Regions from separate parts of the Streptomyces sp. NPDC089799 genome, predicted to be linked through region 3. Evidence: predicted binding sites of a transcription regulator. Region 3 holds the regulator's gene; each other region holds the start of a gene.

Region 1 (9,844 bases), on a different contig from region 3:
CGGGACCTCCAGGCATACGAATCGAGCGATTCCTTATGCCCAAAATAGAGGAAGGCGCCCGCCCGGACACCCGGAAATGCCCGGGAACGCCCGAGGGCGGTATCCCCGGATTGGGGATACCGCCCTCGGTCAGGAACGGCTGATCGGGCCCGGAGGCGTCGATCAGAAGTCCATGTCACCGCCCGGCATGCCGCCCGGAGCGGCGGCGGCCTTCTCCGGCTTGTCGGCGATGACGGCCTCGGTGGTCAGGAACAGGGCCGCGATGGAGGCCGCGTTCTGCAGCGCGGAACGGGTCACCTTGGCCGGGTCGATGATGCCCTCGGCGATCAGGTCGACGTACTCGCCGGTGGCGGCGTTCAGGCCGTGGCCCGGGGTCAGGTTGCGGACCTTCTCCACCACGACGCCGCCCTCGAGGCCGGCGTTCTCGGCGATCTGCTTCAGCGGGGCCTGCAGGGCCAGCTTGACGGCAGCGGCACCGGTGGCCTCGTCACCGTCGAGCTCCAGCTTCTCGAAGACCGAGGAGGCCTGCAGCAGGGCCACGCCACCACCGGCGACGATGCCCTCCTCGACGGCCGCCTTCGCGTTGCGAACGGCGTCCTCGATGCGGTGCTTGCGCTCCTTGAGCTCGACCTCGGTCGCGGCACCGGCCTTGATGACGGCGACGCCACCGGCGAGCTTCGCCAGGCGCTCCTGCAGCTTCTCGCGGTCGTAGTCCGAGTCGGAGTTCTCGATCTCGGCGCGGATCTGGTTGACGCGACCGGCAACCTGGTCGCTGTCACCGGCACCGTCGACGATCGTGGTCTCGTCCTTGGTGATGACGACCTTGCGGGCGCGGCCGAGCAGGTCCAGGCCCGCGTTCTCCAGCTTGAGGCCGACCTCCTCGGAGATGACCGTGCCGCCGGTGAGGATGGCGATGTCGCCGAGCATGGCCTTGCGGCGGTCACCGAAGCCCGGGGCCTTGACCGCGACGGAGCGGAAGGTGCCGCGGATCTTGTTGACGACCAGGGTCGACAGGGCCTCGCCCTCGACGTCCTCGGCGATGATCAGCAGCGGCTTGCCGGACTGCATGACCTTCTCCAGCAGCGGAAGGAGGTCCTTCACATTGCTGACCTTGGAGTTGACGATGAGGATGTAGGGGTCCTCCAGCGCCGCCTCCATGCGCTCCATGTCGGTCGCGAAGTACGCCGAGATGTAGCCCTTGTCGAAGCGCATGCCCTCGGTGAGCTCGAGCTCCAGACCGAAGGTGTTGGACTCCTCGACGGTGATGACGCCTTCCTTGCCGACCTTGTCCATGGCCTCGGCGATGAGCTCGCCGATCTGGGTGTCGGCGGCGGAGATGGAGGCCGTGGAAGCGATCTGCTCCTTGGTCTCGACATCCTTCGCCTGCTCCAGCAGGGCGCCGGAGACGGCCTCGACGGCCTTCTCGATGCCGCGCTTGAGGGCCATCGGGTTGGCGCCGGCGGCCACGTTGCGCAGGCCCTCGCGGACCAGGGCCTGGGCCAGAACGGTCGCGGTGGTCGTACCGTCGCCGGCGACGTCGTCCGTCTTCTTGGCGACTTCCTTGACCAGCTCGGCGCCGATCTTCTCGTACGGGTCCTCCAGCTCGATCTCCTTGGCGATGGACACACCATCGTTGGTGATCGTGGGAGCGCCCCACTTCTTCTCAAGGACGACGTTGCGGCCCTTGGGGCCAAGGGTGACCTTGACGGCGTCGGCGAGCTGGTTCATGCCACGCTCAAGACCGCGCCGGGCCTCCTCGTCGAACGCGATGATCTTGGCCATGTGAAGTGGTCCTCCCGGACTGGGGTGGATTGCCTTCGGACCGTGTGGCGCCCGCGACGGACGGCCTGCCTGCCCGGCGGTTCCTTCCCGCCGGCCCTGCGGGCCTCACCGACCCGGTCCTCGTCTTTATCACTCTCACCCGGAGAGTGCTAACGCCAATGATTAGCACTCGACCCCCACGAGTGCAAGCGAGTCCGGCGACCTCCGGACAACGCGGCGACAACCCGGCGAGAAGGTGCAGGTGAGCGGGCCGGCGAGGACCGGGAGGGGCCGGCGGACACGCGAGGGGCCCGCATCCCTGTCCGGGATGCGGGCCCCTCGGGGTACGCCTTCGGTGGTCGAACGCCGTTGGATCAGACCTGCGCGAGCTTGACCATGTCGGCCTGCGGGCCCTTCTGGCCCTGCGAGATCTCGAATTCGACCCGCTGACCCTCTTCAAGGGTGCGGTACCCGTCCATCTGGATGGCGCTGTAGTGGACGAACACATCCGCACCACCGTCGACCGCGATGAAGCCGTAGCCCTTCTCCGCGTTGAACCACTTGACGGTGCCCTGAGCCATGTCTAACTCCCCTATTACTGGCCCTTGCGCAGGAACGCACTTCGCGGTCCCGGGTCAGAACTTGCGTTGGAACGCGTCGACCGCGGCTGAATGTATCTGCACCGGAGCTGTCTGCAACAGGTCATTCCGACGAGAAATCCGGACATGATGAAAGGTCGAAATAGCCGGAAAATTTGGCATTCTCTCGGGCAACACGGACCGGACAGAACGCGCCAAAGCCCCATATCGCACACGCACATTGGCCCGATGTCGACCATGGAGGCGCCCGTTCATATGCAGCGGGCAAGAACAGCGGAGGGGGCTTCCCCAACTCTACCGCGCCCAACCAAGCAGAATTGCCCCCTCCGCTTTTGCGGAAGGGGCAATTCAGGGTTGCGCGTGTCAGCTACCGAAGAGTCGGCGAAAGGCAATGCCGAAGCCCGTGCGGAAGGCCGTACGGAAGGTCAGCAACCGCCCGCGACGGCCGGAATGATGGAGACGCCGGCACCGTCGGGCGTCGCCGTCTGCAGCCCGCCCTCGAAGCGCACGTCGTCGTCGTTGACGTAGACGTTCACGAAACGGCGCAGCTTGCCCTGGTCGTCCAGGACGCGCGCGGCGATACCCGGGTGGCTCTGCTCCAGGGAGTCGATGACCTCGGCGAGGGTCGCGCCCTCGGCGGGAACCTCGGCCCGGCCGCCGGTGTAGGTGCGCAGGATGGTGGGGATGCGGACGTTGACGCTCATGGCGACACTGCCTTTCCGGTAGTGCGTAGGGGGTGGTCAGGCCAGGCCGGCGGTGCGGAACGCGTCCAGGCTGGGGCGGATGACGGCGGTCTGGCCGGTGTCCCCGGCGACCGCGTCGAGAGTCTTGAGGCCGTCACCGGTGTTGAGGATGACGGTGGTCAGCGTGGGGTCGATCTGCCCGTTCTCGATGAGCTTCTTCGTCACGCCGACGGTCACGCCGCCCGCGGTCTCGGCGAAGATGCCCTCGGTCTGCGCGAGCAGCTTGATGGCCTCGACGACCTGGTCGTCGTTGACGTCCTCCACGTAGCCGCCGGTGCGGCGGGCGATGTCGAGCACGTACGGGCCGTCGGCCGGGTTGCCGATCGCCAGGGACTTGGCGATGGTCTTCGGCTTCTGCGGGCGGACCACGTCGTGACCGGCCTTGAAGGCGGTGGAGACGGGCGAGCAGCCCTCGGCCTGGGCACCGAAGATCTTGTACGGCCTGTCCTCGACCAGACCCAGCTTGATGAGCTCCTGCAGACCCTTGTCGATCTTGGTGAGCTGCGAGCCGGAGGCGATCGGGATCACGATCTGGTCGGGCAGCTGCCAGCCGAGCTGCTCGCAGATCTCGTACGCCAGGGTCTTCGAACCCTCGCCGTAGTACGGGCGCAGGTTGACGTTGACGAAGCCCCAGCCCTCGCCCAGCGGGTCGCCGATGAGCTCGGAGCAGAAGCGGTTGACGTCGTCGTAGTTGCCCTCGATGCCGACCAGGTCGCCGCCGTACACCGCGGCCATGACGACCTTGCCCTGCTCCAGGTCGTGCGGGATGAACACGCAGGACCGGAAGCCGGAACGGGCGGCCGCGGCGCCGACGGCGCCGGCCAGGTTGCCGGTGGAGGAGCAGGACAGGGTGGTGAACCCGAAGGCGCGGGCGGCCTCGACGGCGATCGCCACGACGCGGTCCTTGAAGGAGTGCGTCGGGTTGCCGGAGTCGTCCTTGACGTAGAGCTTGCCGGTGACGCCCAGCTCCTTGGCCAGGTTCTCGGCGTCCACGAGCTTGGTGAAGCCCGGGTTCAGGTTCGGCTTCTCCGCCACATCGGCCGGGACCGGCAGCAGCGGGGCGTAGCGCCAGATGTTGTTGGGGCCGGCCTCGATCGCGGCACGCAGGGCCTCGGGGTCACCGGCGGGCAGGTCGTAGGCAACCTCGAGCGGGCCGAAGCACTCGACGCACGCGAAGATGGGACCGAGCTCGAAGCGGGTGCCGCACTCACGACAGGAAAGCGCGGCGGCGGGTCCGAGATCGACAGAGGTGGCAACAGTCTGTGCAGCCATGATGGCGAGGCCCTTTCTCCTCATCTTCCTCGTGGCGCACTTCGCCACGAGACGGATTTGGCACCTTCCCTAGCCGGGGACCTCGCTGCGTGACGCAGTCGCGAGAACCGACTGGAGGGTTGCCGGGGCTTCAACGGGCCGTTTCCCTCTGCCCCTCTGGATGAGCGGTATGGCTCCGGGCCGCGCGCTCTATGGCGCACCCGGGCGTTTGTCTGCGCGGCACCCCCGGCATGCGAGGGTCCGACGCGTTGTTCAAGACTGTAACCGAAGGTGCGGGTGGCTGAGACAGCTGTCCGAACCGCGAGATGGATCACGTTTGGGGAGTACCGGAGTGCTGCAAGAGGTGGAGCGCTGGCTGGCAGACCGCTCCTGGTCCGCCGACGACAGGCCGCTCGACCAGCTGTTTTCCGCCAAGCGGGCAGCCGGGACGACGGTCAGCGTGGTGCTGCCCGCACTCGACGAGGAGGCGACCGTCGGGGAGATCGTCGAGGTGATCCGGCGCGACCTGATCGACGGACGGCCCGTCCCGCTGGTGGACGAACTGGTGGTGGTCGACTCGGGTTCGACCGACCGGACCGCCGAGGTCGCCGCCAAGGCCGGCGCCCGGGTGGTGCACCGGGACGAGGTCCTGCCCCGGATACCCGCGCTGCCCGGCAAGGGCGAGGTGCTGTGGCGCTCGCTGCTGGCCACCACCGGTGACGTCGTCTGCTTCGTCGACGCCGACCTGCGCGACTTCTCCTCCGTCTTCGTCTCCGGGATCGTCGGCCCGCTGCTGACCGACCCGGGCATCCAGTTCGTCAAGGCGATGTACGACCGCCCGCTCGGCACCGCCGGTCCCGGAGCGGGTGACGCCGGTCCCGGAGCGGGTGACGGCCGTCCCGGCGGGGCCGAGCAGGGCGGCCGGGTGACCGAGCTGGTGGCCCGCCCCCTGCTCAACCTGCACTGGCCGCAGCTGGCGGGATTCGTACAGCCGCTGGGCGGCGAGTACGCGGTCCGCCGGTCCCTGCTGGAACGCCTCCCCTTCCCGGTCGGCTACGGCGTGGAGCTCGGGCTCCTCGTCGACGCGCTGCACACGGCCGGCCTGGACGCCCTCGCCCAGGTCGACGTGGGCGTCCGGCTCCACCGCCACCAGGACGGCCGCGCGCTGGGCCGGATGGCCGCCGCGATCTACCGCACCGCCCAGGTGCGGCTCTCCCGCGGCCATCTGGTCCGGCCCGCCCTGACCCAGTTCGAACGCGGCCCGGACGGCTTCGTGCCGCACACCTACCCGGTGGACACCGAGGAGCGGCCCCCGATGGCGGAGATCGAGGAGTACGCGTCCCGCCGCGTCGCGTGACGGCGGCCACATCACCCGCAACCCGGCGCAACGGACGTTTGAGCGACCCCGGGCCGGGCTAGGTTCGCCGCATGTCTTCCCCGCTGCTCGTCGCCGCGAACCGCGGCCCGCTCTCGTACGACCTCTCCGCGGACGGCACCCTCGGCGCCCGGCGCGGCGGGGGCGGTCTGGTCTCCGGCCTGTCGGCCGCGCTCGACGGGCAGCCGGACGCGCTGTGGATCTGCGCGGCCCTGAGCGAGGGCGACCGCGAGGCGGTCCGCCGGGGCGTGTCCGAACCGGGCGTCCGCATGCTGGCCATCGACCCGGACGTCTACCACGACGCGTACAACGGCATCTCGAACTCGGTGCTGTGGTTCACCCACCACGGGCTGTACGACGTCCCGCACGAGCCGGTCTTCGACGCGGAGTTCCGGCGCCGCTGGGAGTCGTACCGGACGTACAACCGGGCGTTCGCGGAGGCGCTGGCGGCGGAGGCCGACGGGGGCGCGGCGGTGCTGGTGCAGGACTACCAGCTGTCGCTGGTCCCGGGCATGCTCCGGGAGCTCCGCCCCGACCTGCGGATCTCCCACTTCACGCACACGCCGTGGGCGACCTCCGACGAGATGCGGATGCTCCCCGAGGACATCCGCGAGGAACTGCTGTGGGGCCTGCTCGGCGCCGACGAGCTGGGATTCCACACCGGCGTGTGGGTGTCCGCGTTCGTCAACAGCGCGCAGATCGACAGCGCGACCGGGGTGGCGTGGGGGCTTTCGCCCACCGGGGACCCCTGGCGCGGGGTCGACCACCGCCGGTACCCGGGCCCGCGGCGCAGCACCCGGGCGGCCGCGTACCCGCTGGGGGTGGACGGCGAGGAGCTGCGGCAGCTGGCCCACCGGCCGGAGGTGGACGACAGGCTGGCCGCACTGCGCGCGGAGGTCGGCGACCGGAAGACCATCGTCCGGGTGGACCGCACCGAGCTGTCCAAGAACATCCTCCGCGGCCTGCTCGCCTACCGGGAACTGCTGGCCACGCACCCGGAGTGGCACGACCGGGTGGTGCACCTGGCCTCGGCCTACCCCTCCCGGCAGGACCTGGCGGTCTACCGGGACTACACGGCGGCGGTGTCCCGGCTGGCCGGGGAGATCAACGCGGAGTTCGGCACGGCGGACTGGCGGCCCGTCCTGGTCTCGGTGCAGGACGACTTCGCACGGTCGCTGGCGGCGTACCGGATGGCCGACGTCGCGCTGATCAACCCGCTCCGGGACGGCATGAACCTGGTCGCCAAGGAGATCCCGGTGGTCTCGGAGCAGGGGTGCGCGCTGGTGCTGTCCAAGGGTGCGGGCGCGTACATGGAGCTGCGCGAGGACGCGCTGGGGGTGAACCCGTTCGACGTCTCGGAGACGGCACGGGCCCTGCACGAGGCGCTGTCCATGCCGGCCGGCGAGCGCGCCGAGCGCACGAAGCGACTCGCCGCGGCGGCGACGGCGCTTCCTCCCGCGGCATGGTTCCGCGCCCAGCTGGACGCGTTGCGCGAGGCGCAGTCGTAGCCGGTCCCGGCCGGACGGCCGGACGGCCGTGCCGTCAGGCGATGGCGTGGGCGAGGGACGCGAGGAAGGCGGCGACCTCGGCGGGGCCGGACAGGACCAGGTCGGCGCGGGCGGCGAGTTCGGGGACTTCCGCCGAGCCGCTGCAGACGAGCAGGCCGGGGCGGCCGTCGGCGCGCCGCTTCTCCACCGCGGCGTACGCGGCGAGGTCGCCCAGGTCGTCGCCCGCGTAGACGACGGCCTCCGCGTCGACCTCGGCGAGGTATTCGGTCAGGGCGACGCCCTTGTCCGTACCCGGCGGCCGGAGCTCCAGGACGGCGCGGCCGGGCTCGACCATCAGGCCGTGCTTGCGCGCCAGCTCGTCGAGGGGTTCGCGGAGGGCCGCGAAGGCGGCGGACGGGTCCTCGGTGCGGCGGGTGTGGACGGCCAGGGCCCGGCCCTTCTCCTCGATCCAGGTGCCCTGCCAGGCGCCGATGGAGTCGAGGTAGCCGGGCAGCTCGGCGCGTACGGCGGCCACGCCGGGGTGCTCGGCGGGGGTCTGCACGTTGCCGCTGACCGCGTCCCAGCGCTCCGCCCCGTAGTGGCCGAGCACCACGAGGTGTTCCAGGCCGGGTGCCCCGGCGAAGCCGCCGTAGCGGACGGCGACCCCGGCCGGGCGGCCGGTGATCACCGCGACGGAGGCGACCTTCGGGGCCAGCTGCGACAGTGCCGGGAGGGCGCCGGGGTGGGCGCGGGCCTGGTCGGGGTCGGGAACGATGTCGGCGAGGGTGCCGTCGAAGTCGAGGGCGACGACTGATCTGCGGGGTGCGCGGAGGAGGGCGTCCAGGCCCTCGCGTCCGGCGGCGGTGACGGGCATCGGCAGGTCGTGCGGCGGCTGGCTGCGGCTCCCCATGCGGTCGACCCTACCGGGGGGCGATGGGCTCCGCCCGGGGTTCGCCGGGATGCGGTTCGCCTCCGCGCGGAGCGGGCCTCGGCTGGGCAGGGTCCGGGCTGGGGCCGGACCGGAGTGCGGGGAGGCTCGCGCGCCCGCGCGGGACCGGGGTCCCGGTGTGCCCACCTCCCCCAGACTCCGTCCGGGGGGACCCCCACCCCCACGTTCTCGACTTCGCTCGAACAGGGGGGACCCCCATCGCCCTGCGGGACGGCTGCCCACACCGGCCGGGACGGCTGCCCACACCGGGTGGGTTCAGCGGCGGGCTCGGCGGGCGTCGCGGATGCGGCGGAGGCGGTTGACGGTCGCCGGGGCGTGGGCGAGGGCACGCGGGTCGTCCATGAGGGCGTTCAGCAGCTGGTAGTACCGGACCGGGGTCATGCCGAGGCCCTCGCGTATCGCCCGCTCCTTCGCGCCCGGACCGGGCCAGCTGCGGCCCTCGTACGCGAGCACGGCGGCTTCGCGTTCCGAGAGGGGCTGCCGGTCGTCGGTGGTCATACCGTCCAACATATCGCCGGGCGCCGACACCCGGACGGCCCTGCCGGCGGGGCCGTCCGCAGGGCCGCCGGCAGCGCCGGCGGGCCCGTCAGCGGTCCCGTCAGCGGGTGCCGTCCGCCCCCCGGGCCTTGGCCGCGAGGTCCTCCAGGGTCTTGGCCGGGGAGTCGGGGGCGGGCCGCAGGGCGGAGCCGATGCTCTGCTTGACGTCCTCGCTCACCGCCGCCCAGGACTTCTTGTTCACCGGGTACAGGCGGGCGGTGGGCAGGGCGGGCAGGAAGGTGCGCAGCCGCCGGCTGTTGTCACCGGTGCCGCGTTCCATGGCGCGGTAGCCGCTGTTGGTGGCGGGCAGCAGACCGTAGGTCTCGGTGAAGCGGGTGACGTTCTCGGCCGTGAACAGGTGGTCCAGGAACTTGCCGGCCTCCTTGCGGTGGCCGTTGCGGAAGGCCATGACCCAGTCCGCGACGCCCATGGTGGAGTGCGGCTCGCCGTCCACGGTGGGCATCGGCACCATGCCGTAGTCCAGGCCCTTCGCCTCGGCCTGCTTCATCAGGGCGGGGTGCCCGTTGAGCATGCCGGCCTGGCCGTCGGTGAAGGCGTCGAAGGCGGCCTGCCGGTCCAGCTTGCCCGGCTCGACGGGCCCGGTCAGGCCCTGCCCGTAGAGCTCGTCGCGGAGCCATTCGAAGGTGCGGACGTTGGCCGTGGAGTCGATGGCGTACCGCTCCTCGGTGTCGGTGTAGCCGCCTCCGCCGGCGAGCAGCCACAGCATGGTCTCGGCCTGGGCCTCCTCGCGGCCGAGCGGCAGCGCGAAGGGGGTCTTCACGCCCTTCGCCTTGAGCTTCTTCGCGGCCGCCGCCAGGTCCGCCCAGGTCTTGGGCTGCCACCCGGCACCGCCGGCCTTGGCGGAGTCGGCCTTGGCGGTGATGCCGGCGTCGGCGAAGAGCTTCTTGTTGTAGAAGAGCAGCCGCGTGCTGGCCACGAACGGCAGGCCGTACTGGACCTTGTCGATCATGCCGGCCTCGGCGAGCGGGCCGAGGAAGTCCGCCTCGGTGCGGACGGAGAGCAGTTCGTCGGCGCGGTAGAGCTTGCCGTCGGCCGCGTAGTCGGCGTAGGCGCCGATCTGGGCGATGTCCGGGGCGTGGCCGGCCTTGACCATCTCGGCGACCTTGGCGTCCACCTGCGAC
Region 2 (9,844 bases), on a different contig from region 3:
CCGGGGACATGCCGAGCATCTGCCCGGTCTCCTCCGCGGTCAGGCCGACCGCCACCCTCAGCACCAGCAGCTCGCGCTGGTTCTCGGGCAGATTGGCCAGCAGCTTCTTCGCCCATTCGGCGTCGCTGCTCAGCAGCGCCCGCTCCTCGGGGCCCAGCGAGTCGTCCGGCCGCTCGGGCATCTCGTCGGACGGCACGGCCGTACTGCCCGGGTGCCGCATGGCGGCCCGCTGCAGGTCGGCGACCTTGTGCGCGGCGATGGCGAAGACGAACGCCTCGAAGGGGCGGCCGGTGTCGCGGTACCGGGGAAGGGCCATCAGGACGGCCACGCAGACTTCCTGCGCGAGGTCCTCGACGAAGTGGCGGGCGTCGCCGGGCAGCCGGGAGAGCCGGGTGCGGCAGTAGCGCAGGGCCAGCGGGTGCACATGGGCGAGGAGGTCGTGGGTGGCCTGCTCGTCACCTTCGACCGCGCGCCGTACGAGCGCACCCACGGCACCGACGCCGCCGCCCTTGGCGGTGCCGGTGGGGCCCGTGGCCGCAGGGGACCCCGGGGCTTCGTCTTCGCGCATCAATCCATGGTGCCTCGGCGCCGGGGCATTCGCGGCACCGCGGCCCGTTTCGTGCATCGAAGCGTTATGAGCGGGAGCGCCTGAACTCATCGCTTGCGCACTCCCCTCCCGCTCGGCCGAACAGTCCCCGGGGACCCGAGGACTCCACATCTCCAAGAATGCGGCACACCTCAAGCATGCGGTATCGCGTCCGAAGCGACACGTCCCCCGGATTGTGCCTCGCCAATCCCCTGCCGCGCACCGAATACGAACGAATGCTCGTTCTCCGTACGTGCGGTCGCGCCCCGCGGGGGCGGAGCGGAGCCGCGGCGGGCCGGGCCGCCGCCGCCCCGTCCGCGGGCGGCGGACGGGGACCGGCGGCTCAGCGGTCCGAGGTCAGCGGACCAGGCCCCAGCGGAACCCGAGCGCGACGGCGTGCGCCCGGTCCGACGCGCCCAGCTTCTTGAACAGCCGGCGGGCGTGGGTCTTGACGGTGTCCTCGGAGAGGAACAGCTCGCGCCCGATCTCCGCGTTGGAGCGGCCGTGGCTCATGCCCTCCAGCACCTGGATCTCGCGGGCGGTGAGGGTGGGCGCGGCGCCCATCTCGGCGGACCGCAGGCGGCGCGGGGCCAGCCGCCAGGTCGGGTCGGCGAGCGCCTGGGTGACCGTGGCCCGCAGTTCGGCGCGCGAGGCGTCCTTGTGCAGGTAGCCGCGGGCGCCGGCGGCGACGGCGAGGGCGACCCCGTCGAGGTCCTCGGCGACCGTCAGCATGATGATCCGGGCACCGGGGTCGGCCGAAAGGAGCCGGCGTACGGTCTCGACCCCGCCGAGCCCGGGCATCCGGACGTCCATCAGGATCAGGTCGGAGCGGTCGGCCCCCCAGCGGCGGAGGACTTCCTCGCCGTTGGCAGCCGTCGTCACACGCTCGACGCCGGGCACGGTGGCCACCGCGCGACGGAGCGCCTCTCGGGCAAGCGGGGAGTCGTCACAGACGAGGACGGATGTCATGACCGCCCTCCGCAGCTGCTGATGCGCGTCACCTTGAGCCTCCAGGCTGGTACGTATCGTCACCTGTGCGGTCGATGCCCTCGGACACCCGTCCGGGAACTTCTTCGTTCAACCGCCTTCGCACTCTCAACGATGGTCACTCGAAAGAGTTACGGGTCGGACGGACACCTTCGGCACTCTACGTGAGGAACCGATCACGGCACAGGCGCCACAAGCCATCTGTCCTCCATCTGGAGCTATGCCCTATTTGGCGGCTTTCCTTCCGTTTGGCACGTACCTGAGGCTAGATTCCCAATGAGTCATATTTACATCTACTACGACAGTAGGTGTGGAGACTTGGACCGTATCCGTCTCAGTACCGGCACCAAGAGGACTAGCAATGGCAGATTTCTCCCGCCTCCCCGGACCGAACGCCGACCTCTGGGACTGGCAGCTGCTGGCAGCCTGCCGTGGAGTCGACAGCTCTCTCTTCTTCCACCCCGAGGGAGAGCGGGGTGCCGCCCGGAGCGCGCGTGAGGCCTCGGCCAAAGAGGTCTGCATGCGATGCCCGGTGCGCTCGGAATGCGCCGCGCACGCGCTCGCCGTCCGTGAGCCCTACGGAGTGTGGGGCGGGCTCACCGAGGACGAGCGCGAGGAACTGATGGGACGCGCCCGGCACCGGCTCATCCCCGCCAGCAGCGCGACCGGCCCGGCCGCACCGCACTGAGAGCCACCGCCCACGGACCGGAAACGTCTGAAGGAACGTTTCCTCTGAGGAATCTCCGCAGGGATCCGCGCAGGGATCCACGCAGGAATCCGCTCAGGAATCCACGCGAGATCCGAGATCACCGCCCGGATCCATGCAGGACCCCACCGCGAACGGCCGCCGACCCGCCGCCGGACACCCCCGGCGGGTGTCAGCGGGCGGCGGCCCGTTCCAGTTCCGCCAGAGTCGCCGAAACGGCCGGCACGCGCGCGAGGTCCGGCAGCGTCAGCGCCACCACCTCGCGCTCCACCGCCGGGTCCACGGCCACCGTGGACACGCCCTTGGCCCGTACGGACTCCACGGCGAGCTCGGGCAGCACCGCCACGCCCAGGCCCGCGCCGACCAGGCCGACCACCGCCGGGTAGTCGTCGGTCGCGAAGTCGATGCCCGGGGTGAACCCGGCGCTCTCGCACACGTCCACCAGGTGGCGGCGGCAGCGCGGGCAGCCCGCGATCCACGGTTCCCCGGCCAGCTCGGCCATCCCCACGCGCTCCGCGCCGGCCAGCCGGTGCCCCTCCGGCAGCAGCCCGACCAGCCGGTCCGTCAGCAGCGGCCGGACCACCAGGTCCTCCCACTCCGACTCCCCGGCGGCCGCCCCCGCGTAGCGGAACGCCAGCGCCACGTCACAGTCGCCCTCGCGCAGCATCTCCACCGAGCGCGGCGGTTCGGCCTCGACCAGCGAGACCCGGGTGCCGGGGTGCTTCGCGCGCAGCGCGGCCAGCGCGGTGGGCACCAGCGCGGAGCTGCCGCTCGGGAAGGACACGAGCCGGACCCGGCCGGCGCGCAGCCCGGCGATGGCAGCGACCTCCTCCTCGGCCGCGGTCAGCCCGCCGAGGATGCCCGCGGCGTGCCGCACGAGGACCTCGCCCGCCTCGGTGAGCCGGGTCTCCCGGCCGGCCCGGACCAGCAGCGGGGTGCCCACGGACTGCTCCAGGGCCTTCATCTGCTGGGAGACGGCGGGCTGGGTGCAGCCCAGTTCGCGGGCGGCGGCGGAGAAGGATCCGGTGGCGGCCACGGCGCGCAGGACCCGGAGATGACGTGCCTCGATCACCCTTCGAGCATAAGACCCGCTTTGACGGACGCGCCAGTATCACCTTTATCCCTTTGGGGATCGGTGCGGGCCCGGGTTAGCGTGCTCGCATGCGCGTCCTCTCCGTGAATCTGGGCAAGGCCACCGCCGTGGCGTACACCGACTCGGAGGACGGCATGACCGGCATCGCCAAACGGCCCGTCCCGGGACCGGTCCGGGTCTTCGCCCCCGGCCCCAAGGGCGTCGGGGGCTCCGGCGTGGAGGGCGACGACATCTGCTCCAGGCGCCACCACGGCGGCGACCACCAGGCCGTCTACGCCTACGCCCGCGAGGACCTGGACTGGTGGGAGGCCGAGCTCGGCCGGGAGCTGTCCGGCGGGCTCTTCGGCGAGAACCTCACCACCTCCGGCCTCGACGTGAACGGCGCCCTGATCGGAGAGCGCTGGCGGATCGGCCGGGAGGTGGTGCTGGAGGTGGCCTCCGCCCGGATCCCGTGCCGGACCTTCCAGGGCCACCTGGACGAGCCGGGCTGGGTGAAGCGGTTCACCCAGGTCGGGCGGCCCGGCGCGTACCTGCGGGTGATCCAGGAGGGGCACGTCTCCCCCGGCGACCCGGTCGAGGTCCTGCACCGGCCCGGCCACGAGGTGAGCGTCGGTTTCCTGTTCCGGGCGTACACCACGGAACGGCACCTGCTGCCGCGGATCCTGGCGGCCGGCGAGGCGCTGGAGCCGGAAGCCCGCGACAAGGCCCTGGCCTACGCCGAGAAGCACGGGAGTGGCACAGCCGCGCGGAACTGACCCGCCGGGCGGCTAGGTTGCCCCCATGACGACTGCGCTGATCACTGGATCCACGGCGGGCATCGGCGCCGCCTTCGCCCGCAGGCTCGCCGCCCAGGGGCACAACCTGGTGCTGGTCGCCCGCGACACCAAGCGGCTGCGCGAGCAGGCCACCGAGCTGCACGACCGGCACGGCATCGAGGCGGAGGTGCTCTCCGCCGACCTGTCCACCGAGGAGGGCATCGGCGCGGTCGAGGCCCGGCTCGCCGACCGCACCCACCCGGTGGACCTGCTGGTCAACAACGCCGGGTTCGGGAACAAGGGCCGTTACCTGGAAGTTTCCATGGCCGACGAGCTGACCATGCTCAAGGTGCACGTCGAGGCGGTGCTGCGGCTGACGTCGGCGGCGACCGCGGCGATGCGCTCGCGCGGACGCGGCGGCGTGATCAACGTGGCCTCGGTGGCCGCGTTCGTACCGCGCGGGACGTACGGGGCGAGCAAGGCGTGGGTGGTGCAGTTCACCCAGGGCGCGGCCCGGGACCTGGCCGATTCGGGGGTGCGGCTGATGGCCCTGTGCCCGGGGTTCGTCCGCACCGAGTTCCACCAGCGGGCGGGCATGGGCACCGACAACATCCCCGGCTGGATGTGGCTGGACGCGGACAAGCTGGTGGCGGAGGCGCTGTCGGACCTGGCGCGCGGGAAGACGGTGTCGATCCCGGACCCGCGGTACAAGGCGCTGATGGGCCTGGTGAAGCTGACGCCGCGCGGGCTGCTGGGCGGGGTGTCCTCGCGGACCGGCCGGAAGTACGGACCGCAGTAGGCCGACGCGCAGCCGATGCGCGGCAGGCCGACGCACGGCAGGGCCAAACGGGCGTACCGGAATAAAATGGATGTGCCCCTTCCAGCCCGGGAGACCGCCATGACATTCGTACAGATAATCGATTACAAGACGCGCCGCTACGGGGACCTCTCCGACCTCATGGACCGGTACGTCGCCCAGAGCCAGGGCAGGCGGACGGTCACGCACAGCATGATCGGCCAGGACCGCGAGGACATGGAGCACTACGTCGACGTGGTCGAGTTCCCCTCGTACGAAGACGCCATGAAGAACTCTCAGCTCCCGGAGACGGACAAGATGTTCCAGGAGATGATGGCGCTCTGCGACGGCATGCCGACCTTCACCAACCTGGACGTGGTCCGCGACGAGCAGCTCAACAAGCACCTGGTGAACCGGGTGTTCACGGACGCCGCGATGCACGGCAACATGGCCGTCTTCGAGGAGTGCTTCGACGCGAACTACATCGACCACGACTCGGGCAAGACCGAGTCCACCGTCATCGGACGGAACGCGATGCGCGCGGACATGGAGAAGTGGCGTGCCGCCTTCGACATGACCTTCGAGCCGATGGCCCAGCTCGCCGAGGGCGAGTTCGTCACCACCGTGTGGAAGTGGCACGGAACCCACAAGGGCGAGTTCATGGGCGTCGCCCCGACGGGGAAGACGTACGAGATGACGGGGACCACCACCTTCCGCTGCACCAACGGCATGCTCACCGAGGGCTGGTGGAGCTACAACGTCGGTGAACTGCAGCGTCAGATGGACACGATGGGCACTCCGTACGAGTCCTGAGACACGGGTCCTGAGCGACAGGCCATGAGGCACGGGACCTGAAGACACGGGACCGGAGACACGGGACCGGAGACACGGGAAGGCCCCGCTCCGAGCGCGGAGCGGGGCCTTCCTGTTGCCGTGCGGCGATCGCGGGGACGCGATCAGTGGCTGTGGCCGTGACCGTGGCCGTGACCGTGGCCGTTGGCCTCCTCCTCGGCCGGCTTCTCGACGACCAGGGTCTCGGTCGTGAGCAGCAGGGAGGCGATGGAGGCGGCGTTCTCCAGGGCGGAGCGGGTGACCTTGACCGGGTCGATGACGCCGGCCTTCACCAGGTCGCCGTACTCGCCGGTGGCGGCGTTGAAGCCCTGGCCCTTGTCGAGCTCGGCCACCTTGGAGGTGATGACGTAGCCCTCGAGGCCGGCGTTCTCGGCGATCCAGCGCAGCGGCTCGACGGCGGCCTTGCGGACGACCGCGACACCGGTGGCCTCGTCGCCGTCCTTGCCCAGGTTGTCGGCGAGGATCTTGGAGGCGTGGACCAGAGCGGAGCCACCACCGGAGACGATGCCCTCCTCGACCGCGGCGCGGGTCGCGGAGATGGCGTCCTCCAGACGGTGCTTCTTCTCCTTCAGCTCCACCTCGGTGGCGGCGCCGACCTTGATCACGCACACGCCGCCGGCCAGCTTCGCGAGGCGCTCCTGGAGCTTCTCGCGGTCCCAGTCGGAGTCCGTGGCCTCGATCTCGGCCTTGATCTGGTTGACGCGGCCGAGGACGTCCTCGGAGTTGCCGGCGCCGTCGACGATCGTGGTGTCGTCCTTGGAGATGGTCACGCGGCGGGCGGAGCCCAGCACGTCCAGACCGGCCTGGTCGAGCTTGAGGCCGACCTCCTCGGCGATGACGGTGGCACCGGTGAGGGTGGCCATGTCCTGCAGCATCGCCTTGCGGCGGTCACCGAAGCCCGGGGCCTTGACGGCGACGGCGTTGAAGGTGCCGCGGATCTTGTTGACGACGAGGGTGGAGAGCGCCTCGCCCTCGACGTCCTCGGCGATGATCAGCAGCGGCTTGGAGCCACCGGCCTGGATGACCTTCTCCAGCAGCGGCAGGAGGTCCTGGATGGAGGAGATCTTGCCCTGGTTGATCAGGATGTAGGGGTCCTCGAGGACGGCCTCCATGCGCTCCTGGTCCGTCACGAAGTACGGGGACAGGTAGCCCTTGTCGAAGGCCATGCCCTCGGTGAACTCGAGCTCGAGACCGAAGGTGTTGGACTCCTCGACGGTGATGACACCGTCCTTGCCGACCTTGTCCATCGCCTCGGCGATGAGCTCGCCGACCTGCTGGTCCTGCGCGGAGAGCGCGGCCACGGCGGCGATGTCGGTCTTGTCCTCGATCGGGCGGGCGGTGGCGAGGAGGTCCTCGGAGACCGCCTTGACCGCGGCGTCGATGCCCTTCTTCAGGGAGGCCGGGGAAGCACCGGCGGCGACGTTGCGGAGACCCTCGCGGACCAGCGCCTGGGCCAGCACGGTCGCGGTGGTGGTGCCGTCACCCGCGATGTCGTTGGTCTTGGTCGCCACCTCCTTGACGAGCTGCGCGCCGAGGTTCTCGTACGGGTCGTCGAGCTCGACCTCGCGGGCGATCGTGACACCGTCGTTGGTGATGGTGGGGGCGCCGAACTTCTTGTCGATGACGACGTTGCGGCCCTTGGGGCCGATCGTCACCTTGACCGTGTCGGCAAGCTTGTTGACGCCGCGCTCGAGGGCGCGACGGGCGTCCTCGTCGAACTTCAGGATCTTCGCCATGGGAGCGGTTCAGCCCTCTCGAAAAATCTGGGGTTTAACGAACCGCGCCCCTCGCCGCCCGTCACAACAGCGGGGACCAGGGGCGCAGCTCAGAAGCATCTTCTGCTTCGGGTGAATTACTTCTCGACGATCGCGAGCACGTCGCGAGCCGAGAGGACGAGGTACTCCTCGCCGCTGTACTTCACCTCGGTGCCGCCGTACTTGCTGTACAGCACGATGTCGCCGACGTTCACGTCGAGCGGCAGACGCTGGCCGTCCTCGAAGCGACCCGGGCCCACGGCGAGGACGACGCCCTCCTGGGGCTTCTCCTTCGCGGTGTCCGGGATGACCAGGCCGGAGGCCGTGGTCTGCTCGGCGTCGAGCGGCTGGACCACGATGCGGTCCTCGAGCGGCTTGATGGCAACCTTGGAGCTGGCGGTCGTCACGATCCGACCTCCCCCTTCGGAGATCTCACGGGGTTAACTGTCTGAGGTGGCGACCAGGTGGATCCGTCGTCGCGGGTGCCGGACCTGCCCGTCGCTGTGTTGGCACTCACCGGTGGCGAGTGCCAGGCCCGAGACTATTCCGGCGATTAGCACTCGGTCAAGCGGAGTGCCAATTCGCGCCGCGCGGCGTTGCGGAACACCGGGTTTCGGCCGCGCTACGGCGATTCCGCGCCGCGCGCACCGGCGACGGCAGGCAACCATGAGGAGCACATCGTCGTCCTAGACGATATGAAGACAATCCGCCCCATTGCCTCGCGGACCACGCGGACCACGCGGTTCTCGCGGACCCCGCGGACCGCACCGGGCTCCCCGTGCGCGGACTGAGACCCTCGGCGCCGGCGGGCGCCCGCCGCCGCACCGAGGCCCTGCTGCTCGCCCTGGTCGTCGGCGTGACCGTCCTCGGATACGTCAACGCCGGTCTGGGGATGAACGGCGAGCCGCCCGCCGGCGTCGCCCGGTTCGCGGTCAGCATGGCCCTGCTGTCCCTGGTGGCACACCTGGGCGTACGGCGGTTCGCGGCCTGCGCCGATCCCCTGATCCTGCCGCTGGCCATGCTGCTCACGGGGCTCGGACTGGTGCTGCTGCACCGGCTCGACCAGGCGTACATCGACCGGTACGGCGGCGAGGCGAACGCCCCCGGGCAACTGCTGTGGACGGTGATCGGCGTGGCGGCCTGCGTGGCGGCGGTCGCCCTCCTGCGCGACCACCGCTACCTCCAGCGGTTCATCTACCTCACCATGACGGTCGCCCTGGTGCTGCTGATCGCCCCGGCGTTCTTCGGCGCCGACACCTACGGCGCCAAGCGGTGGATCTTCATCGGGCCGTTCTCGGTCCAGCCGGGCGAGTTCGTGAAGATCATGATCGCGGTCTTCTTCGCCGGCTACCTGGTCGTCCACCGGGACACCCTCGCCCTGGCCGGCCGCCGCTTCCTCGGCATGCAGCTGCCCCCCATGCGCCAGCTCGGACCGATCGTCACCGTGTGGGTGCTGGCCATGCTGGTGCTGGTCTTCGAACGGGACCTGGGCACCTCGCTGATCTTCTTCGGCGTCTTCGTGGTGATGCTCTACGTCGCCACCGAGCGCACCAGCTGGATCGTCTTCGGCGCACTGATGGCGGCGGTGGGCGCGTTCGTCGTCGGCTCCACGGAGCCGCACGTGAAGAACCGGGTCCAGGCGTGGCTCAACCCGATGGCCATCTTCCTCCCGCCGGACCAGCGGCCCCCCGGCCTGACCTCGGACCAGTCCGCACAGGCCCTGTTCAGCTTCGGCACCGGCGGCATCACCGGCACGGGGCTCGGCCAGGGCCACCCCGAACTGATCAAGTTCGCCGGCCGGTCGGACTTCATCCTCACCACGGTCGGCGAGGAACTCGGCCTGGCCGGGGTGATGGCGGTGCTGGTCATCTACGCCCTGCTGGTCCAGCGGGGGCTGCGGATGGCCCTGGGCTCCCGGGACCCGTTCGGGAAGCTGCTCGCCGTCGGCCTGTCCGCGGCGCTCGCCCTCCAGGTCTTCGTGGTGGCGGGCGGCGTCACCGGCCTGATCCCGCTGACCGGGAAGGCCCTCCCGTTCCTGGCGAAGGGCGGATCGTCCCTGCTCGCCAACTGGATCATGATCGCCCTGCTGCTCCGGATCAGCGACAGCGCCGAACGCCAGCGCGAGGCGGACGCGCGGAGCGTGCCGGAACCGGCGGGGGTCCTTGCCGGGACCTAGAGGTAGTCCTCCAGGCGGCCTATCGTGAAGCCCTGTTCCTGGATCTTCCGGAGCATCCGGGTGGTCATCTCCGTCTCCGTGGTGCCCTTGAGCTCGGCGGGGCCACGGAAGTGGGCCAGGATGATGTCGCCCGGCTTGA
Region 3 (9,844 bases):
CCAGCCCGGGGCGGACAGCGAGCCGCCGAACTCCTGCACCGAGAGGGCGGCGGTCAGGCCGGCGAAGGCCAGCCGGTCGGCGAGCGGCCAGCCGGCCAGGGTCCCGGTGACGAAGCCGGCCACGTACACGTCGCCGGCACCGGTCGGGTCGAGGGCGTCGACGGTGATGCCCGGCATCTCCGCCGTCTCCCCGGTCCGGCCGTCCACCGCGTACGAACCCTCCGCACCCAGCGTGACCACGGCGATCGGCACCCGCTCGGCCAGCGCCCGGGCCGCGGCGCGCGGACAGTCGGTCCGGGTGTAGCGCATGGCCTCCCCGGCGTTGGGCAGGAAGGCCTCGCAGTGCTCCAGGTCCACCAGGGCGTCCGGGTCCCACACCCCGCTCTCGTCCCATCCGACGTCGGCGAAGACCCTGGCCCCGCCGCGGGCGGCCTCCGCGATCCACCCCGCGCGGCGGCCGGGGGCCAGCGAGGCCACCGCGGCCCGGGCGCGCGGGGGGCCGTCCGGTACGGCGCCGGTGCCGTCCGGCGGAGGGGCCTCGTGCCCGTGCGAGACCATCGTGCGTTCGCCGTCGTAGGCCATGGAGACGGTGACGGGACTGTGCCAGCCGGGGACGGTCCGGGACAGGGACAGGTCGATGCCCTCGCCCTGTTCGAGGGCGTCCCGGCAGTACTCGCCGTAGTGGTCGTCGCCGAACGCGGCGGCCAGCGAGGTGCGCAGCCCGAGGCGGGCCAGGGCGGTGGCCATGTTGGCCACCCCGCCGGGGCTGGAGCCCATGCCGCGCGCCCAGGACTCCGTACCGATCACGGGGGCGGAGTCCAGGCCGGTGAAGATGATGTCGAGGAAGACGCTGCCGGTCAGGAACACGTCGCAGTCGGGGTCCTGCGGGGTGCGCAGCGCCGCGAGCGGGTCCAGGGCGGCCGCGCGCGGGACCGCGTGCGAGCCGCGCGGGGCCGCGTGGGATTCGCGCGGGGCCGCGTGGGATCCGTCTCTGCTGCTCCGACCGGTCACTTCGGCTCCCCCTCCTCGGTGAAAGCTGTCAGTCCTGCCCGCCCGCCGACGGCGCAAACCCAGTGTGTCCCACGTCACCCCGGTGATGCCCGTCCCGCAGGTCCCCGACGCACCCGGAACCCCGCGCGACCGGGACTCCGGTGGGGATTCCGGCAGGGGTTCCGGCGAGGAAGGTCAGCCCCGCTTGGGGAACGGGACGTGCATGAGGTCGGCGGCGATGGTGAGGTCCCCTTCGAAGCCGGCCCGGCGGGCCTGGCGCTCGAACTCCGCGGGGTCGCCGTAGCGCTGCGAGAAGTGGGTGAGCACCAGGTGCCGGACGCCGGCGTCGCGGGCGATGCCGGCGGCCTGGCCGGCCGTCAGGTGGCCGTGCTCCACGGCGAGGTTCTCGTCCTCGTCGAGGAAGGTGGACTCGATGACCAGCATGTCGCAGTCCTGGGCGAGTTCGGCCGCGCCGGAACAGAGCCCGGTGTCCATGACGAATCCGAAGCTCTGCCCGCGCCGCTCCTCGCTGACCTGCTCCAGGGTGATGCCGTTCAGCACGCCCTCGCGCCGGATGCGGCCGACGTCCGGGCCCGTGATCCCGTGCCGGGCGAGGAGTTCGGGCAGCATCCGGCGGCCGTCGGGCTCGGTGATCCGGTAGCCGAAGGACTCCACCGGATGGGAGAGCCTGCGGGCCTCCAGCACGTACGAGGGGCCGGTGGCCAGGACTCCGTCCCCGGTCACCGGCTCCTCGTCGAGCAGGACGGTCTCGCGGTAGGCGGTGGCGTACCGCAGCCGGTCGAAGAACGCCTGGCCGGAGGCCGGGTAGTGGGCCGCGACCGGGTGCGGGACCCGGTCGAGGTTGATCCGCTGGATCACCCCGGCGAGGCCGAGGCTGTGGTCGCCGTGGAAGTGCGTGACGCAGATCCGGTTGATGTCGTGCGCGGCCACGCCGGCCCGGAGCATCTGCCGCTGGGTGCCCTCTCCGGGGTCGAAGAGGATGCCCTCGCCATCCCAGCGCAGCAGGTAGCCGTTGTGGTTGCGGTGACGCGTGGGCACCTGGCTGGCGGTGCCGAGGACGACGAATTCACGTGCGGACATGCCTGATTCCTACGCCGGTTCCGGTACTGCGGCCATTCCTTTTCGGTGCGCGGCCGGTGCCGCGCCCCGGTCGGTTGCTATCCGGGCGGCCAGTTGAAGCCGCGGCCGCCCAGCACGTGGGCGTGCGTGTGCCAGACCGTCTGGCCGGCGCCGGCGCCGGTGTTGAAGACGATCCGGTAGCCGCCGTGCTCGTCGAGCTTCTCCTGCGCGGCGACCTCTCCGGCCTCGCGCAGTACGTCCGCCATGGCCTGCGGGTCGCCGGCGGCGAGCTCCGCGGCGTCGCGGAAGTGCACCTTGGGGATCACCAGCACGTGCGTCGGAGCCTGGGGGTTTATGTCGCGGAAGGCGACGGTGGTGTCGGTCTCGCGGACGATCGTCGCGGGCACCTCACCCGTGACGATCTTGCAGAACAGGCAGTCCGCCTGCGGTTCCCCGGCCATGGCCGTCGCCTCCCGTGTTCCCGGTCCTCAATGATCACTACGCCCGCATGGTATCCGGCGGGTCACGCCCAGCGGCCGGTACGGGCCAGCAGCACCGCGACCGCGGCGGTGCCCGCCGTGGACGTGCGGAGCACCGAGCGCCCCAGCCGGTACGGCCGGGCACCGGCCTCCGCGAACACGGCCAGCTCCTCAGGGGAGACACCGCCCTCGGGGCCGACCACCACGACGATCGAGCCGGAGGCGGGGAGTTCCGCCGTGGCGAGCGCCTCCGAGGGGTGCTCCCGGTCCTCGTGCAGGACGACGCCCAGGTCCGCCTCCGCCAGCAGCGCGGCCACCTGCTTGGTGGACAGGGCCTCCGTCACCTCGGGGAACCGGACCCGGCGGGACTGCTTGCCGGCTTCCCGGGCGGTGGCCCGCCACTTGCCGAGGGACTTGGCGCCCCGGTCGCCGCGCCACTGGGTGATGCAGCGGGCGGCCTGCCACGGCACCACCGCGTCGACCCCGGTCTCGGTCATGGTCTCGACCGCCAGTTCGCCCCGGTCGCCCTTGGGCAGCGCCTGGACCACCGTGATCCGCACCGGCGGCTCCGGTTCGGCACGGACCCCGGCCACGTCGACGTGCAGCCGGTCCTTGCCCTCGGCCGCGGTCACCACGCAGTCCGCCCAGCCGCCGCGGCCGTCGGTGAGGACCACCGCCTCGCCGGGCTCCAGCCGCTTCACCGAGACCGCGTGCCGGCCCTCCGGCCCGTCCAGCACGAACCGCGGTCCCGCCGGGACCTCCTCGACCACGAACACCGGGGCCGTCATGACGTACTCCTTCTCCGTACCACCTGCAACGCGCTCTGCGCCTCGGCCACTTCGGCCGCCAGGACCTCCACCAGCTGCCCGGCCGGCAGCGAACGCGCCTGCCGGTGCCCCTGGCCCGCCCACAGTGCCATGCCCTGCGGGTCACCGGCCTCCGCCGCGGCCCTGCGCAGCCCGGAGGTCAGATGGTGGACCTGGGGGTAGGCGGCCGGGGCATACGGCCCGTGCTCCCGCATGAACCGGTTCACCAGACCGCGGGCGGGGCGGCCGGAGAACGCCCGGGTGAGTTCCGTACGGGGGAACAGCGGGTCGGTCAGCGCCTTCTTGTGCAGGGCGTGCGCCCCCGACTCGGGACAGGCCAGGAACGCCGTGCCGAGCTGGGCCGCGACCGCGCCGGCCGCGAGCACCCCGGCGATCTGCGAGCCGCGCATCAGTCCGCCGGCCGCGACCAGGGGCAGCGCCACCGCCTCCCGCACCTGGCCGACCAGGGCGAGCAGGCCGGTGCCGGTGCCGTCGGCCTTCGGGTCGTCGCGGTGGGTGCCCTGGTGGCCGCCCGCCTCGATGCCCTGCACGCAGAGGGCGTCGGCACCGGCGTCCTGGGCGGCCCGGGCCTCGGCGACCGAGGTGACCGTGACCATGGTGAACGTACCGGCCCGGCGCAGGGCGGTGAGGGCGGCCGCAGAGGGGCACCCGAAGGTGAAGGAGACGACGGGGACCGGGTCCTCCAGCAGAATGGCCAGTTTCGCGTCGTAGGCGTCGTCTGTGGTGCCCGCGGTGTCCTCCGCGGCGAGCGAGACCTCGTACCAGCCGGCCTCGCCGGCCAGCTGGCCCCGGTAGACCTCGACCGCCGCCGGGTCGGTGTGCCCGTACTGCGGGAGGATCAGGTTGACGCCGAACGGCCGCCGGGTGAGCCCGCGGAGGAGCTTGATCTCCTGGTACATGCCGTCGGCGGTCTTGTAGCCGCCGGCCAGGAAGCCCAGCCCGCCGGCTTCGGAGACGGCGGCGGCGAGGGGCGGGCAGGACGCTCCGCCCGCCATGGGGGCCTGCACGATCGGGTACTGGTGGAGACCGTTCGGTGCGGAGGACATGAGTTGCATCGTGCCACGTCCCCCGCACCGCGCCGAATCGTTCCATTCGCCTGGCATAGTCCGGTTGCGCAACCGGCCAGGCACCGCGCCGCGGCGGGGGGCGCCGCGGCGGCGGGAGGCGGCTCAGCGACCGTTGAAGGCGTCCTTGAGCCGGCTGAACAGGCCCTGCTGGCCCGGCGCGAACTGGCCCATCGGGCGCTCCTCGCCGCGCAGCTTGGCAAGCTGCCGCAGCAGGTCCTCCTGCTGGGCGTCCAGCTTGGCCGGGGTCTGCACCTCGACGTGGACGATCAGGTCGCCGCGCCCGTTGCCGCGCAGGTGGGTGACGCCGCGGCCGTGCAGCGGGATCGACTGGCCGGACTGGGTACCGGGCCGGATGTCGACCTCCTCCATGCCGTCGAGCGTCTCCAGCGGGCACTTGGTGCCCAGCGCGGCCGCCGTCATCGGGAGGGTGACGGTGCAGTGCAGGTCGTCGCCGCGCCGCTGGAACACCGGGTGCGGAAGCTCGTGGATCTCCACGTACAGGTCACCGGCCGGGCCGCCGCCGGGGCCGACCTCGCCCTCGCCGGCCAGCTGGATCCGGGTTCCGTTCTCCACACCGGCCGGGATCTTGACCGTCAGGTCGCGGCGGGACCGGACCCGGCCGTCGCCGGCGCACTCCGGGCACGGGGTCGGGACCACGGTGCCGAAGCCCTGGCACTGCGGGCAGGGGCGGGAGGTCATGACCTGGCCGAGGAAGGACCGGGTGACCTGGGAGACCTCGCCGCGGCCGCGGCACATGTCGCAGGTCTGCGCGGAGGTGCCGGGCGCGGCGCCCTCGCCGGAGCAGGTGGTGCAGACGATCGCCGTGTCCACGTGGATCGGCTTGGTCGTGCCGAAGGCGGCCTCGTCCAGCTCCAGGTCCAGGCGGATCATCGCGTCCTGGCCGCGCCGGGTGCGCGAGCGCGGACCGCGCTGGGACGCCTGCCCGAAGAAGGCGTCCATGATGTCCGAGAAGTTGCCGAAGCCACCCGCTCCGAAGCCACCCGCGCCACCGCCGCCGCCGGAGGCGGACAGCGGGTCGCCGCCGAGGTCGTAGACCTGCTTCTTCTGCGGGTCCGACAGCACCTCGTACGCGGCGTTGATCTCCTTGAAACGCTCTTGCGTCTTGGGATCGGGGTTCACGTCCGGGTGGAGCTCACGGGCGAGCTTGCGGAACGCCTTCTTGATCTCGTCCTGCGATGCGTCGCGGCGCACGCCGAGTACGGCGTAGTAGTCCGTGGCCACTTACGACTCCGCCAGGATCTGTCCGACGTAACGTGCCACTGCGCGTACCGCTCCCATCGTTCCGGGGTAGTCCATGCGGGTCGGGCCGACCACGCCGAGTTTGGCGACTGCTTCGCCGCCCGAACCGTAGCCGACCGAGACGACGGACGTGGAGTTGAGTCCTTCGTAGGCGTTCTCGTGGCCGATGCGTACGGTCATCCCCGACTCGTTGGCCTCGCCGAGCAGCTTGAGGAGCACGACCTGCTCCTCCAGTGCTTCCAGCACCGGCCTGATGGTCAGGGGGAAATCGTGTCCGAAGCGGGTGAGATTGGCGGTGCCGCCGATCATCAGCCGCTCCTCGGTCTCCTCGACGAGCGTTTCGAGGAGGGTGGCGAGGACCGTCTGGACCGTCGCCCGGTCCTCGGCCTCGAAGGATTCCGGCAGGTCCTGCACCAGCTGCGGCACGTCCGCGAAGCGGCGGCCGACGACCTTGCCGTTGAGCCGGGCCCGCAGGTCCGCCAGGGACTGCTCGGGGAACGGCGAGGGGCAGTCCACCATGCGCTGCTCGACCCGGCCCGTGTCGGTGATCAGGACGAGCATCAGGCGGGCCGGGGCCAGCAGGAGAAGCTCGACGTGCCGGACGGTGGAGCGGGTCAGCGACGGGTACTGGACGACGGCGACCTGCCGGGTCAGCTGCGCGAGCAGCCGGACGGTGCGGCCGACGACGTCGTCGAGGTCGACGGCCCCGTCGAGGAAGTTCTGGATGGCGCGGCGCTCGGGCGTCGACAGCGGCTTGACCCCCGCCAGCTTGTCGACGAACAGGCGGTAGCCCTTGTCGGTGGGGATCCGGCCGGCGCTGGTGTGGGGCTGGGCGATGTAGCCCTCCTCCTCCAGCACGGCCATGTCGTTGCGGACGGTGGCCGGCGAGACGCCGAGCTTGTGCCGCTCGGTGAGCGCCTTGGAGCCGACCGGCTCCTCCGTCCCGACGTAATCCTGGACGATGGCGCGCAGCACCTCGAGTCTCCGTTCGCTGAGCATCGCGTGCCACCTCCAGCTGTGAGCGTCCTACTGCGGTCCGTGATTGGCACTCACGCGGTACGAGTGCCAGAGATCCCCCCGGTCAGTGTACGGCGGGCAGGTGTGCCCGAGGCAAGGGAGCCCGTCGCGGCGCTCGTCACGCCCGCCCGTCGGGTCCTCGCCCGCGCGGCCCGTCACGGTAGCGTCGCGCCATGGACGTGCGATGGGAAGAGGCGGGCTGGGAACGGCTGACCGGACGCGCCGGACGGCTGCGTCTCCCGGTCTGGGACTGCACCGCGGGGCTGGTTGTGGGGGACGACGCGGTGCTGCTGGTGGACCCCGGGTCGAGCGTCCGCGAGGGTGCGGGACTGCGGGTTCGGGCCGAGCGGCTGACCGGCCGCCGAGTGACCCATATCGCATTCACGCACGGACATTTCGATCACGTCCTGGGCGCGTCGGCGTTCGCCGGGGCGGAGGTCTTCGGCGCGGTCGGACTGGACGGACTGCTGGGCGGCCCGGCGGGCCGGGAGGAACTGCGCGGGGACGCCGTGCGCCACGGACTGCCGGAGGAGGACGCGGCCGGGTCGGCGGAGCTGCTCACGGCCCCCCGGCACCTGGTGTCGGGCGAATGGACCCTCGAACTCGGCGGGGTGCAGGTGCTCCTGGCCAACGTGGGGCCGGGGCACACCCGCCACGACCTGGCGGTGTTCGTGCCCGGCGGCGGCCGGGAGGTCGTCTTCTGCGGGGACCTGGTGGAGGAGTCCGGGGAACCGTCGGCGGGCCCGGACGCGGTGCCCCGGCAGTGGCCGGCGGCCCTGGACCGGCTGCTCGCCCTGGGCGGCGAGGACGCGCTGTACGTGCCCGGCCACGGGGCGGTGGTGGACGCGGCCTTCGTGCGTGCCCAGCGCGCCACACTGGCCGAGCGCTTCGGCGTGTCGTCTTGATCTCCGGGCGGGTGCCCCTACCCTCGGCCGGATGCGTGAGTACTCCCCCGATCTGACCCCCGCGTGGAAGCGCCCGAAGCCGGTGCCGGAGGTGGCGGCCGAGCCCGATCTGGTGGTCGAGGTGGCGGGTACGGACTTCTGCGGGGCGGTGGTGGGCTGCGAGGCCGGCACGGTGACGTTGGAGGACCGCTTCGGCAAGCGGCGGGTGTTCCCGCTGGAGCCGCGCGGGTTCCTGCTGGACGGCGCGGTGGTGACGCTGGTCCGCCCCTCGCGCGCGCCGGCGGCCCCGGCCCGGACGGCCTCGGGTTCGCTGGCGGTCCCGGGGGCGCGGGCCCGGGTGGCCCGGGCGGGCCGCATCTACGTGGAGGGCCGGCACGACGCCGAGCTGGTGGAGCGGGTCTGGGGCGACGACCTGCGGATCGAGGGCGTGGTCGTCGAGTACCTCTCCGGGATCGACGACCTCCCGGCGATCGTCGCCGAGTTCGGCCCCGCGCCGGACGCCCGCCTGGGCGTCCTGGTGGACCACCTGGTCCCCGGCTCGAAGGAGTCCCGCCTGGCGGCGCAGGTGTCCGCCGTCCCGGACGTCCTGGTGGTGGGCCACCCGTACGTGGACGTCTGGCAGGCGGTGAAGCCGTCCGCCCTGGGCATCCCGGCCTGGCCGGTCGTCCCGCCGGGCCAGGACTGGAAGACGGGCGTCTGCCGCGCCCTGGGCTGGCCGGAGAACACGGGCGCGGCCTGGCAGCACGTCCTGTCCCGGGTCACCTCGTACCGCGACCTGGAGCCGACCCTCCTGGGCCGGGTGGAGGAACTGATCGACTTCGTGACGGCCCCCGCCTGACACCGCACCGCGCCGTACGCGGCGGAGCCGTGGCTGCGCCGTACGCGGCGGAGCCGTGGCCCCACCCCACACTTCACCCGTTCACCGTGGCTCCGCCCCGGACCCCCGTAAGGGGTCCTGCCCCCGTGTCCGACTGCGGGCCGGCCGTGGCCGGTCGCGCCGTTCCCCGCGCCCCTGACGGGGCGCGGCCCCGGTGAACGGGAAAAGGGGCAAGGGCCCGCAGGGCGGCGGGAAGCCGCGCTAGTCGACCAGGTCGCGGACGACCGCGTCGGCCAGCAGCCGCCCGCGGAGGGTGAGGACGGCGCGGCCGGCCTCGTACGGGGCCGGCTCCAGGAGGCCGTCGGCCAGCGCACGGCGCGACGCCGTCAGGCCCGCCGGCGCCAGCAGGGACAGCGGGACGCCCTCCAGCAGCCGCAGCTCCAGCAGGATCCGCTCGACCCGCCGGTCCTCCTCGGAGAGGACCTCCCGGCCCGCTCCGGGGGAGCGGCCCTCCGCCAGCGCCGCCGCGTACGCGCCCGGGTGCTTCACGTTCCACCACCGGACCCCGCCCACGTGCGAGTGCGCGCCCGGTCCCGCGCCCCACCAGTCGGCGCCGCGCCAGTACAGCTCGTTGTGCAGGCAGCGGCCCGCCTCCGTGGTGGCCCAGTTGGACACCTCGTACCAGCCGTAGCCCGCCGCGGCGAGGGTCTCCTCGGCGATCAGGTACCGGTCGGCGTGTACGTCGTCGTCGGTCATCGGGACCTCGCCGCGCCGGATCCGGCGGGCCAGCCCGGTGCCCTCCTCGACGATCAGCGCGTACGCCGAGACGTGGTCGGGGCCGGCCCCGATCGCCGCGTCCAGCGAGGCCCGCCAGTCGTCGTCGGACTCGCCCGGGGTGCCGTAGATCAGGTCCAGGTTGACGTGCTCGAAGCCCGCCGCCCGCGCCTCGGCCACGCACGCCTCCGGCCGCCCGGGGGTGTGCGTGCGGTCGAGCACCTTCAGCACGTGCTGCCGGGCGCTCTGCATGCCGAAGGAGATCCGGTTGAAGCCGCCGGCCCGCAGCTCGGCCAGGTATTCCGGCGTCACCGACTCCGGGTTGGCCTCGGTGGTCACCTCGGCGTCCGCCGCCAGCCCGAACTCGTCGCGGATCGCGCCGAGCATCCGGACCAGGTCCCCGGCCGCCAGCAGGGTCGGCGTACCGCCGCCCACGAACACGGTGCGCACCTCGCGCGGGTCGTCGCCGAGCACCTTGCGGGCCAGCCTGACCTCGTCGGTCAGGGTGTCGGCGTAGTTGTCCCGGGAGGCCAGCACTCCGCCGGTGCCGCGCAGCTCGGTGGCGGTGTAGGTGTTGAAGTCGCAGTACCCGCAGCGCGTGGCGCAGTACGGCACGTGCAGGTAGAAG

The links. Region 3 encodes HrcA, which represses chaperone genes, less so after heat shock. Its sites were predicted from a motif close to TTNGCACTCNGNNNNNCNGAGTGCNAA; they were not measured.
Region 1: groL (chaperonin GroEL) is a predicted target of HrcA. The motif match lies at 1,945-1,971, and genes of this name have one in related genera.
Region 2: groES (co-chaperone GroES) is a predicted target of HrcA. The motif match lies at 8,083-8,109, and genes of this name have one in related genera.

Annotation. Positions count from the first base shown of each region.
Region 1 covers NZ_JBFBGR010000021.1:80,261-90,104, reverse strand. The annotation lists gene groL (chaperonin GroEL) at 163-1,782, opposite strand; gene AB0O36_RS23025 (cold-shock protein) at 2,136-2,342, opposite strand; gene AB0O36_RS23020 (ubiquitin-like small modifier protein 1) at 2,786-3,064, opposite strand; gene thrC (threonine synthase) at 3,101-4,375, opposite strand; SAM riboswitch class I at 4,393-4,542, opposite strand; gene AB0O36_RS23010 (glucosyl-3-phosphoglycerate synthase) at 4,707-5,711, shown strand; gene AB0O36_RS23005 (trehalose-6-phosphate synthase) at 5,783-7,237, shown strand; gene otsB (trehalose-phosphatase) at 7,272-8,126, opposite strand; gene AB0O36_RS22995 (DUF3263 domain-containing protein) at 8,421-8,663, opposite strand; gene AB0O36_RS22990 (extracellular solute-binding protein) at 8,764-9,844, opposite strand, start outside.
Region 2 covers NZ_JBFBGR010000004.1:43,033-52,876, reverse strand. The annotation lists gene AB0O36_RS04885 (sigma-70 family RNA polymerase sigma factor) at 1-568, opposite strand, end outside; gene AB0O36_RS04880 (response regulator transcription factor) at 944-1,555, opposite strand; gene AB0O36_RS04875 (WhiB family transcriptional regulator) at 1,935-2,261, shown strand; gene AB0O36_RS04870 (LysR family transcriptional regulator) at 2,452-3,351, opposite strand; gene AB0O36_RS04865 (MOSC domain-containing protein) at 3,441-4,127, shown strand; gene AB0O36_RS04860 (SDR family oxidoreductase) at 4,153-4,926, shown strand; gene AB0O36_RS04855 (ester cyclase) at 5,026-5,736, shown strand; gene groL (chaperonin GroEL) at 5,880-7,511, opposite strand; gene groES (co-chaperone GroES) at 7,628-7,936, opposite strand; gene AB0O36_RS04840 (FtsW/RodA/SpoVE family cell cycle protein) at 8,308-9,705, shown strand; gene AB0O36_RS04835 (polysaccharide deacetylase family protein) at 9,702-9,844, opposite strand, start outside.
Region 3 covers NZ_JBFBGR010000009.1:90,685-100,528, reverse strand. The annotation lists gene AB0O36_RS12120 (PfkB family carbohydrate kinase) at 1-915, opposite strand, end outside; gene AB0O36_RS12115 (ribonuclease Z) at 1,186-2,091, opposite strand; gene AB0O36_RS12110 (histidine triad nucleotide-binding protein) at 2,169-2,531, opposite strand; gene AB0O36_RS12105 (16S rRNA (uracil(1498)-N(3))-methyltransferase) at 2,594-3,337, opposite strand; gene AB0O36_RS12100 (nitronate monooxygenase) at 3,334-4,422, opposite strand; gene dnaJ (molecular chaperone DnaJ) at 4,546-5,685, opposite strand; gene hrcA (heat-inducible transcriptional repressor HrcA) at 5,686-6,702, opposite strand; gene AB0O36_RS12085 (MBL fold metallo-hydrolase) at 6,894-7,625, shown strand; gene AB0O36_RS12080 (DUF3097 domain-containing protein) at 7,657-8,463, shown strand; gene hemW (radical SAM family heme chaperone HemW) at 8,704-9,844, opposite strand, start outside.